DNA from 3 places in the Colwellia aquaemaris genome. Region 1 is predicted to be linked to each of the others. Evidence: predicted binding sites of a transcription regulator. Region 1 holds the regulator's gene; each other region holds the start of a gene.
What was found. Region 1 encodes FNR, which switches genes on or off when oxygen is low (the NO sensors DNR and NnrR bind a similar motif). Its sites were predicted from a motif close to TTGATCTAGATCAA; they were not measured.

Region 1 (3,287 bases):
AAGCCGGGCTGTAACGCAATACAATCACAATTACACTTAAGCCAAGTACAAGCGAATTTATCAGCACAAGACAAAGTAAACGCGATTAAGCAACAGCAATTATCACATAATGTTGCCATGATTGGCGATGGTGTAAATGATACGCCAGTATTAGGAGCCGCACACCTATCAATTGCTATGGGTAGCGGTACCGATATTGCGAAAAATGGCGCCGATGTTATATTGCTCAACAATAAACTTGCCTGTGTTAAAACCTTAAGAGAAGTATCTGAACGCACAACTGTAATTGTAAAACAAAATTATCTTTGGGCGTTTGGGTACAATGCCATCGTTTTACCATTGGCGGTTATGGGCTATATTGCACCATATATGGCAGTAATAGGCATGTCGGCTAGTTCAATTTTAGTGGTAAGTAATTCTTTAAGGCTATTAAAAAAATGAGCGTAATTTATGTATTAATCCCCATTGCTATTTTACTCACCGCAATAGGTATTTATATTTTCTTTTGGGCGGTTAAAACCGAGCAATTTGATGATCTTGAAAAACAAGGTATGAGTATTTTGTTTGATGACGCCAATGATAAAAAAGAGAATAACGCACAACAAAAATCGGAGTCAGCTAACAATCAAACTGATGTTAAAACTACCTCCAAACTTGACGGCAAGAATAATGTCACAAACAAGTAATAACTAAAGCCATGAACCTCGATTACTTTTCTGCCTTTATTATCGGCTTATTGGGCTCAGGTCATTGCATCGTTATGTGCGGCGGCATTAGCACTATGCTCACCACGGCCATTTCCCAAACGGCTGAGAATAAAAAATACCGTATAGTATTTTCCTATAACCTTGGCAGAATTGTTTCTTATAGTTTAATTGGTGGCTTAGTAGCACTTACCAGTTCAATGGCGGCAAAAAGTATTGGCTTTCCTGTTGTTGCACTAAAATCAATTGCGGGCATATTTTTAATTTTACTCGGCCTTTATTTAGGACAATGGCTAATGTGGTTAAGCCATATTGAGCATTTAGGTAAAAAGCTCTGGCAGTATATATCGCCAAATACGAAAAAATTTATTCCTATTAAAAACAATCGCAGTGCTTTTGCATTAGGCGCGTTATGGGGCTGGCTGCCTTGTGGCTTAGTTTATTCAACATTAACTTGGTCGTTGGCCAGTGCAAACGCAATTAATGGTGCACTAATTATGTTTTTCTTTGGACTTGGCACTTTACCTGCTTTGCTGTCAGTATCTTTAGGGACAATTAGCGTCAAGTCCCTATTAGGTAACGCTCTCTTTAGAAAGTCAGCCGCCGTTTTACTGATTTTATACGGTATTTATACTATACTTATTGCATATCTATAACGCATCTAATATGATCCTAATCATTAAAATGCAAAATTTATATAGGTTACTATGAGTAATAAATCGTGTACAGGTCAGCAACATATTCACTGCCAAAACTGTAGTATTAGCGAGCTATGTCTGCCGTTTTCCCTAAATGATAAAGAGCTAGATACGTTAGATAATATTATTGATCGTAAGCGCCCTATTCATAAAGGCGAGCAGATCTTCAATGATGGTCAACCTATGCATGCACTTTACGCTATTCGTTCTGGTACTTTTAAAACTTATACGGTCAACGAGCAAGGTGAAGAGCAAATTACCGGTTTTCATTTAGCCGGTGACTTATTGGGTTTTGACGCTATCGCTAATGCTGAGCATCCAAGCTTTGCTAAAGCACTTGAAACCTCTATGGTATGTGAAATTCCTTACAACACGCTGGATAGCTTGTCTAACAGCATGCCAAAATTGAAAAAGCAAATTTTACGTATGATGAGTACGGAAATTCGCGGTGATCAAGAAATGCTAACGCTACTTAACCGTAAAAATGCCGAACAACGCTTAGCAACGTTTATTAGCACATTAAGTAGTCGCTACCATGCTCGTGGCTTATCTGCATCTGAGTTTCGTTTATCAATGACCCGTAGCGATATTGGTAACTATATTGGCTTAACGGTTGAAACTATCAGTCGTTTACTTAACCGTTTTCACAAAAATGGTTTAATTCAGGTTGACGGCAAGTTAATAACTATTCTTGATATCGACAAATTAAACGAGTGCGCGGCACTTTAATCTCCTTCCTTACATTACCTTAAACTTCCTTATTTAAACATTTCACGCTATGCTTAGCGTGAAATGTTGTTTATATTTGATACGATAATAAATTGATTTAAAACAACTATTATTGTTTCAAACTATTCTATTGTTATAGCTACAGCAGATAATTGATAAAGGAATTAGATATGGATAAGTATCAAAAAATACTCGCTATTGTTGATCCAACAACAGAAGATCAAAAAGCGCTAAAGCGTGCTATAGAATTAGCCCGTAAAACTGGCGCTAACATTACTGCATTTTTGACCATATACGATTTTTCTTATGAAATGACTACTATGTTATCAAGTGATGAACGTGAGGCCATGCGTCAATCCGTTATCAATGACAGAACCCAATGGCTACAAACATTACTTGCAGAGCTCGATTTACATGGCTTAAACGTAGATTGTCGTGTGATATGGCATAACCGTCCATTCGAGCAAATTATTGAGCAAGTATTAAAAAATGGCTACGACATAGTGATTAAAGGGACGCACCAGCACGATAAGTTAAAGTCGGTAATTTTTACACCAACTGACTGGCATCTTTTGCGTAAGTGCCCTTGCCCTGTGTTGTTAGTAAAAGAACATTTATGGCCTGACAATGGCAACATAGTAGCAGCGCTAAATATTGGTAGTGACGAAGAAGAGCACAGTTCACTTAATGACAAAATTACTGCTGAAGCTAAACAACTAACAAAAGTGATGAAAGCCAACTTACACTTAGTTAACTCTTTTCCCGGCACGCCAGTTAATATTGCCATTGAAATTCCAGAGTTCAATGCCAGCGATTACAACCGTTCAATGCAAAAACATCATGAGAATGCCATGAAAGCGCATGCAAGCGCGTTTAACATTGCTGAAGAAAACACCCATATAAAAGAAGGTTTGCCTGAAGACGTTATTCAAAGTGTGGCGGACACCCTAGACGCCGAGTTAGTTATTTTGGGTACCGTAGGCCGAACCGGCTTATCAGCGGCACTTATTGGCAACACAGCCGAACATGTCATTGATCGCTTAAACTGTGATGTATTGGCATTAAAACCTGAAGGTTATATTTCACCACTCGACATTGAATAATGTGATCTAGTACAAATTTTTATAAATTGAAGTTGAACTTGCCGGATTTAATG
Region 2 (3,287 bases), on a different contig from region 1:
AGATTGCATAATTTCAACACTAAATTCTATATGACGAAGTGGGTATGTCAGCGAGTTTTTAAAAAATCGAATAGATTTTTGTATGTTTGATTTTTGATAAATCGTGCCTAATAAATATTGCCCGCCCATGGACCTCATACTTTTGCTGCTTTCTAATGCAGTCAGTTTGGCTTTTGCCTCCATATTATTATGACGATTCCACTGAATATATAGAAAACCTGGATATTCAGAATGCTTTGTTTGTTCGGTAATTTCAGCTACTTTTTGGTTTGCCAGCTGCAAGTTATTTATACGTTTGTCTTTTGTTGCTTTGATCTTAACATATTGAACGCCCAGAAAAGGTTCAATACATTGTGCATAATTCTCATAGGCTAATAGCAAGTAATATAGAGGGCGATCTTCACCTGTTTGTTTTGCTAGGCTGTTTTGGGCAATTAAATGCTTATGTTCTTTCAGACAATAGTTATCAGGCTTTAAATCGATACAGATATTGGAATTAGCATCGCATTGCCCGGTATTTGATTGGGCTGTATTTTCTTCATTTGAACATGCAAAAAGTAGGCATGTCAGTAGTGCTAATATTTTTTTCATTTCTCTCTTCCAAGCTGAGTTGTTTATTATATTAAAATTTCAGATGTATTGAGTATGTCAGCAATAACTATTTTTTTAATACTAGTTTACATGGTTTGTTTATAAAACTTTATTGGTGATACTTGGTAAACAAATAGCTATTTAAATATAAATTAATTGTCTATTAAAGGAAGGTAAATTTTGCTCAAAACTCTGTATTAGATCAAAGCTCGAAACATTAATGTCTGTAAAATCCTTCTTAACATCAGCTCTTTGTTGCAATGTTTTTTTAATTGTCGATATAGCGCGTATGTCATTAACATCTTGAGATAATTTATGTTGTATTTATATTTAGGTTATATTGTTGCACAATCGTATGCAGTGACTGAAAAGCTTGTTACCTCAAGCATTTCGCCGCTTGCCATGTTCTTCTCTATAGTCGTGTTTATTATTTGGTCAAGTTTCCCTGTGGCTGGGTATTTAGTTGCTAAAGGTTTTAATGCTCAAGGTAGCTTAAATAGCAAAGCGCTATTTATTTGTGGTTTTATGCTCGGTTTTGTCGAAAATATTTTGTTTTATCTCGACATACTGCCGTATGGTTGGGAAAGCGCAGGTAGTTTTATTGTGTTTGCGATGTCATTTGCGTTAGCTTTTCTATCTTTACCAAAACCAGTAAAGTTAGCGCATATTTAAGTTAGCACTTTACTGGCATTAGAGCTTTTGCAACGCTAGTACTTTGAAAGGATTAACCCAGCACACCATGTTTAATTTCTTGCTGGGTTTGTTCTACTACGTCGGCTAGCAAATCAATGATTTTGTGAACGCTGCTGGGCAGTTGTTCAACATCGATGGCGTCAATCAGGTTTTTCACTTCTAACCCCAGTTCGGTATCGCCTTCAATATGCAAACGACGTTGAAAAAACAAGGTATCTGGGTCTTGTTTACGGCCGGCAATTAGCAATAAGTCGTCACCCGTTGCGCTAAAACTTACGTCTTCTTTAATGGCGAGCTCAGGTGCTGCCATAATTAAGTTATCGCCTTCAAAGCTTAGCCACCAATGTAGGTCAATATCTGTTATTGATATTTTCAACCATTTATCGTTTAAAAACTCGAAGTCGCCGTCTGCAATCGCTTCTTTAAATACTGAGTGTAATGCCGGTAGCAGCATCGACTTTTGCAAGCGAAATGGCACTAAGCGTAAGCTAGGTTTTAGCATTTTCGGTAATAAAGTTAGTGCACGACGACGAACACTAAAAGGTAATTTCTGTAAATTGAAATGTTCAGTGATTTGATTGTTCAAGGTAATTTCCATACCAGTTGTACGACTTTATTGCTTTGTCATTACATTTGGTTGACTGAGCTAAATTATAACAGACACATTAGCATGTCAGTTCCAATGCTTTTATGAAGCAGATCAAGTTAGCAAGTAATATGACCTTAGTTAATTTATATCAAATAATCTCCAACTGAACCTAGGTACACTGCTAAACAAAATAAATTCTGGTTTGGATGATATGGAACTATTGTGTCCAGCAGGTAATTTACCTGCGTTGAAAACAGCAATCGATAACGGGGCTGATGCCGTATATATTGGCATGAAAGACGACACTAATGCCCGTCATTTTGCGGGTCTTAACTTTAATGATGGTAAATTGGCTAAAGGAGCTGACTATGTGCATCAACATGGGAAAAAGTTGCATGTAGCTATCAATACCTTTGCGCATCCTGACGGCGAAGAGCGCTGGCGAAAAGCAGTTGATAATGCTGTCGCTATTGGCACAGATGCGTTAATTATTGCTGATTTAGGCGTGCTTGATTACGCGGCGACAAAATACCCTGATGTTGAACGCCATGTTTCAGTACAAGCTTCAACAACCAATCTAGAAGCAATCAAATTTTTTAAAAATAACTTTGACGTTGAACGTGTTGTTTTGCCACGAGTATTGTCGGTGCAACAAGTGCGTCAGTTAGCTAAAACGAGTCCGGTAAAGTTAGAAGTTTTTGCCTTTGGTAGTTTGTGCATTATGTCGGAAGGGCGTTGCTATTTATCTTCCTATATGACCGGTGAGTCACCTAATACCGCCGGCGCTTGTTCACCTGCAAAATATGTTCGTTGGCAAGAAACCGACAAAGGCCTAGAAAGTCGTTTAAATAATGTCTTAATTGATCGCTATCAAAGTGATGAAAATGCCGGTTACCCAACGTTATGTAAAGGTCGTTTTGAAGTTGACAATAATGTTTATCACGCACTTGAAGAGCCAACCAGTTTAAACACACTAGAGCTTATTCCTGAGCTGGTGAAAATGGGCATTGCCTCAGTAAAAATTGAAGGTCGTCAACGTAGCCCTGCCTATGTTGAACAAGTTGCGAAAACTTGGCGTATGGCACTAGATCGCTTCGCGGAAAACCCTGAAAAGTACGATGTCGAACAAGCGTGGATGAATACCTTAGCTAACCTATCAGAAGGTAGTCAAACCACCTTAGGTGCTTATCATCGTAAATGGCAATAAGTTGTAATACTGACTTATAGGCTAAACCACAATAGTTGGAAAAAATATGAAATTTTCTCTTGGGCCGAGTTTGTTCTTTTGGCCAAAAAATGACGTTGAAACATATTATCAACAGGCATTAACGAGTAAAGCCGATATCATTTATTTAGGTGAAACGGTTTGTTCAAAGCGTCGAGAACTACGTGCGAAAGACTGGATAAACTTAGC
Region 3 (3,287 bases), on a different contig from region 1:
TAAAAAGCAAAATCAACACCTTGCAAGGTTAATATGATGCCAGTACCAAGAAATAGCCCAAGAAAAACGCCAAAGGGAAGTAAACTCTTTAAGCTTTGCTCAGTTTTGTTTTTTTCAGGTGTTGTCAGTGAAGACTTTTCTGATAATTCTTTAGTCATGAGTGAGATCTTTTTTAGTTATTATTATTTATTTAACTCAAACAATAACGAATTTGAGCACAATGTCTATGGTGGAATGCATTATAGGGGCTTAGGTGACTTTGTCAATCTAGACGTCTAGAGCTTTATTTGTTCTTAAAAATCTTTAGGCGAGGTATTTTTGCATAGCTATTAAGTAAAGGTTGATGTAAAACCATTCAATGCCAATTAACACAATTAAGAGTTTTATTGATGTTTATTAACATTTGAATGACTATGGATTTAATAACCGCTTTCGTTATATTACAATAACTTATTATTTCCTATCGCCATTACACGGCTTGACATAGATTAAATTTAACTTGTATGAAAAATATAAATACTGACACCGATACTAAAGCTAATGTTTCATCAGCTTGGCTTTTAGTATTTGCTTGTTGGGTAATTGCCACAATTGCGACATTGTCGAGCCTATTTTTTAGTGAAGTTGTTAAGTTACCGGTATGTGTTTTATGTTGGTATCAACGTATTGCCATGTACCCTTTAGTGTTAATGTTACCTCTAGCGTTATTCCCTTTCGATGGCAAGGTGATTCGCTATGCTGGTGTATTGACATTATTTGGCAGTTTAGTTGCACTATTTCATGTTTTATTAGTTGCCGGTGCAATTCCTGAAAGTGCTCAGCCTTGTGTTGCAGATATTCCTTGCTCAGAAACTCACTTAAATATTTTTGGCTGGCTTAATATGCCAATGATGTCTTTGCTAACATTTGCAGTGATCGGCATACTTTTATTTTTCGCTCACACTAAAACTAAATGAGGTTACCTTGAATAAAAAAATTCTATTTATAAGCACCGTGATTATATTGTTTTTGGCTTTTTTCGTTGCCATGTCAATATTTCAAACGCAGCAAGAAGCTAAAGAAAATGAGTTAGCGAAAAGTAATATTGACTCGGTAAGTCGTTCTGGCTCTCCTAGTAAAGGTGCCGCAGATGCTAAAGTTACTATTGTTGAGTTTTTTGATCCCGCTTGTGAAACCTGTGCGCAATTTTATCCTTTAGTTAATGACCTAATTAATAAATACCCAGGAAAAGTAAAAGTAGAAATGCGTTATACACCATTTCACAAAGGAGCGGATAAGGTAGTCGCTATGCTTGAAGCGGCTCATCTGCAAGGAAAATTTTGGCCGGCGCTAGAGTTGTTATTTGCTAATCAGCGCGGTTGGACGCGTCATCATGTAGCTCAACCTGAGCAAGCTTTACAAATATTGTCGCCACTAGCGTTAAATCAGCAGCAACTACAAACCGATATGTTTAGTGAACAAGTATCGCAGGTTATTACGCAAGATGTTGTTGATGCTAAAACGCTTGGAGTTCGTGCAACTCCGCAGTTTTTTGTTAATGGTAAACCTCTGATACAGTTTGGTTACCGAGAGCTCGTTCAAATGGTTGAGCAAGCGATCGAACAAGCTTATTAATAGGGGCACTTATTTGAATAATGATATATTAAACAGTATTTAATATATCATTACCTTTTACATCAATTTTAGTCGTAATTTCTTGGCTGTTGCGCAAAATTATTCATTAATTAAGGGGAGTTTACTCAGTCAACAATAAAGTTGTTTTTATCTTGATATACATCAACTTATCTAATTGAACTTTTCACTTTGTCTGATATGTTTAAGTTGTCGCTATCGTGGGATTTGCGATTCAAAACGGTAATAGGAATAGCCATTCAGTTATAGAATTTTTTAATTACTGTAAGTTTTAAGGATATCAGATGTATAAAACTATTATTTGTGCAATAGAAAATAGTGATGAAGGTGAACAAGTTTTAGCGAAAGCTTATCAACTAGCACAACTCACTAAAGCCAAGTTGATTGTTACTCACGTTATTCCATATACGTTTCTTCCCAATGACTATCAAAAAGAACTAAAAGAAAATGCTTTGCCTGTAATTGAAGCGAAAGCTGCATCTTTTGGTATATCGCTGAAAAACGTTAAAATTAAATTTGGTAAAGCTTATGAACAAATATGTTTACTGGCAGAAACTAAAAATGCAGATTTAATTGTGCTCGGCACGCACTCGAAAAAAGGTATAAATGCACTTATTGGCTCAACGGCCAATGCAGTCGCAAATTATGCACAATGTGACGTTTCGCTGGTTAAGGTCTAACGTGCATGTCCTTACTTGACTTTAAAGCGCTAATTATTTTGCTTTTGGCGTGGTAAACTTCAGCTATTAGTCAAAGAATTCAGGTAATAAAGGACGTAGAATGCATTTTGTTATTGTTGGTTGTGGTGCTGTAGGCGGATATTTTGGTGCTCGCTTAGCTCAACATGGTGAAAATGTTACATTTGTGGTGCGAGGCCAGCAATTAAATGCAATGCAAACATCTGGCTTATCAATTAAGAGTATTGACGGTGATATTCATCTTGAAAAGGTTAATGTGCTTGATGCCAATAGCATAGAGGCAGATAACTTATCTACGCCAGCAGATGTTCTTTTTCTTTGTGTTAAATCTTATCAATTATCTACGGCCATAGAGCAAATTAAGCCATTAATTAAGCCGCACACCCGTGTTGTTCCATTATTAAATGGTGTTAATGCAGTGCAGGTAATGCAGGATATGGGGATTGCTAAAACTCATATTTATGGTGGCTTAGCAAAAATTATTGCAGAGAAAGCTAGTGATGGTGTGATACATCATACGGGGGCTAAACCTCATATCACTTTAGGTGCTTTAACAAGTGAAAGTACAACAGAACAAAAACAAGAACAAATACTTGCAGAAGCCATTGACGCGAAGCACCTCAGTGAGATTGCCAAGAGTTTAAAGTTATCGGGTATTAGCGTTGGCGTTACCAGTGACATTAACTTGGCCTTGTGGCGTAAATATATTTTTGTTGCTGCATGGGGCGCATTAGCGTCAGCAAGAAAACTAAATCTAGGTGAAATTCGTTCACAAAGTCATCTTGAGTTTTTACTAGAGCGTATTGTTATAGAGTACGCTGAAATTGCACGTAAGTTAGGCGTTCAACTTAGCGACAAGCATATTAAAGAAACTATGACCTTTCTTTCCCGCTTGCCAGATAGCAGTGAAACATCAATGCAGCGAGATATTGCTCAAGGACAAGAGTCAGAATTTGA

Region 2: a site for FNR is predicted at 1,975-1,988, ahead of ubiT (ubiquinone anaerobic biosynthesis accessory factor UbiT). Genes of this name have one in related genera too.
Region 3: a site for FNR is predicted at 1,767-1,780, ahead of AC27HL_RS09960 (universal stress protein). Genes of this name have one in related genera too.

What each region holds. Positions count from the first base shown of each region.
Region 1 covers NZ_BAAJLV010000004.1:191,310-194,596, forward strand. Annotated here, with positions in the region: gene AC27HL_RS12740 (heavy metal translocating P-type ATPase) at 1-441, shown strand, start outside; gene ccoS (cbb3-type cytochrome oxidase assembly protein CcoS) at 438-686, shown strand; gene AC27HL_RS12750 (sulfite exporter TauE/SafE family protein) at 698-1,360, shown strand; gene fnr (fumarate/nitrate reduction transcriptional regulator Fnr) at 1,412-2,131, shown strand; gene uspE (universal stress protein UspE) at 2,302-3,234, shown strand.
Region 2 covers NZ_BAAJLV010000002.1:637,208-640,494, forward strand. Annotated here, with positions in the region: gene AC27HL_RS09180 (DUF2989 domain-containing protein) at 1-591, opposite strand, end outside; gene AC27HL_RS09185 (hypothetical protein) at 907-1,263, shown strand; gene ubiT (ubiquinone anaerobic biosynthesis accessory factor UbiT) at 1,316-1,870, opposite strand; gene ubiU (ubiquinone anaerobic biosynthesis protein UbiU) at 2,085-3,080, shown strand; gene AC27HL_RS09200 (U32 family peptidase) at 3,127-3,287, shown strand, end outside.
Region 3 covers NZ_BAAJLV010000003.1:104,410-107,696, forward strand. Annotated here, with positions in the region: gene AC27HL_RS09945 (Na+/H+ antiporter NhaC family protein) at 1-158, opposite strand, end outside; gene AC27HL_RS09950 (disulfide bond formation protein B) at 504-956, shown strand; gene AC27HL_RS09955 (DsbA family protein) at 1,027-1,614, shown strand; gene AC27HL_RS09960 (universal stress protein) at 1,917-2,312, shown strand; gene AC27HL_RS09965 (ketopantoate reductase family protein) at 2,413-3,287, shown strand, end outside.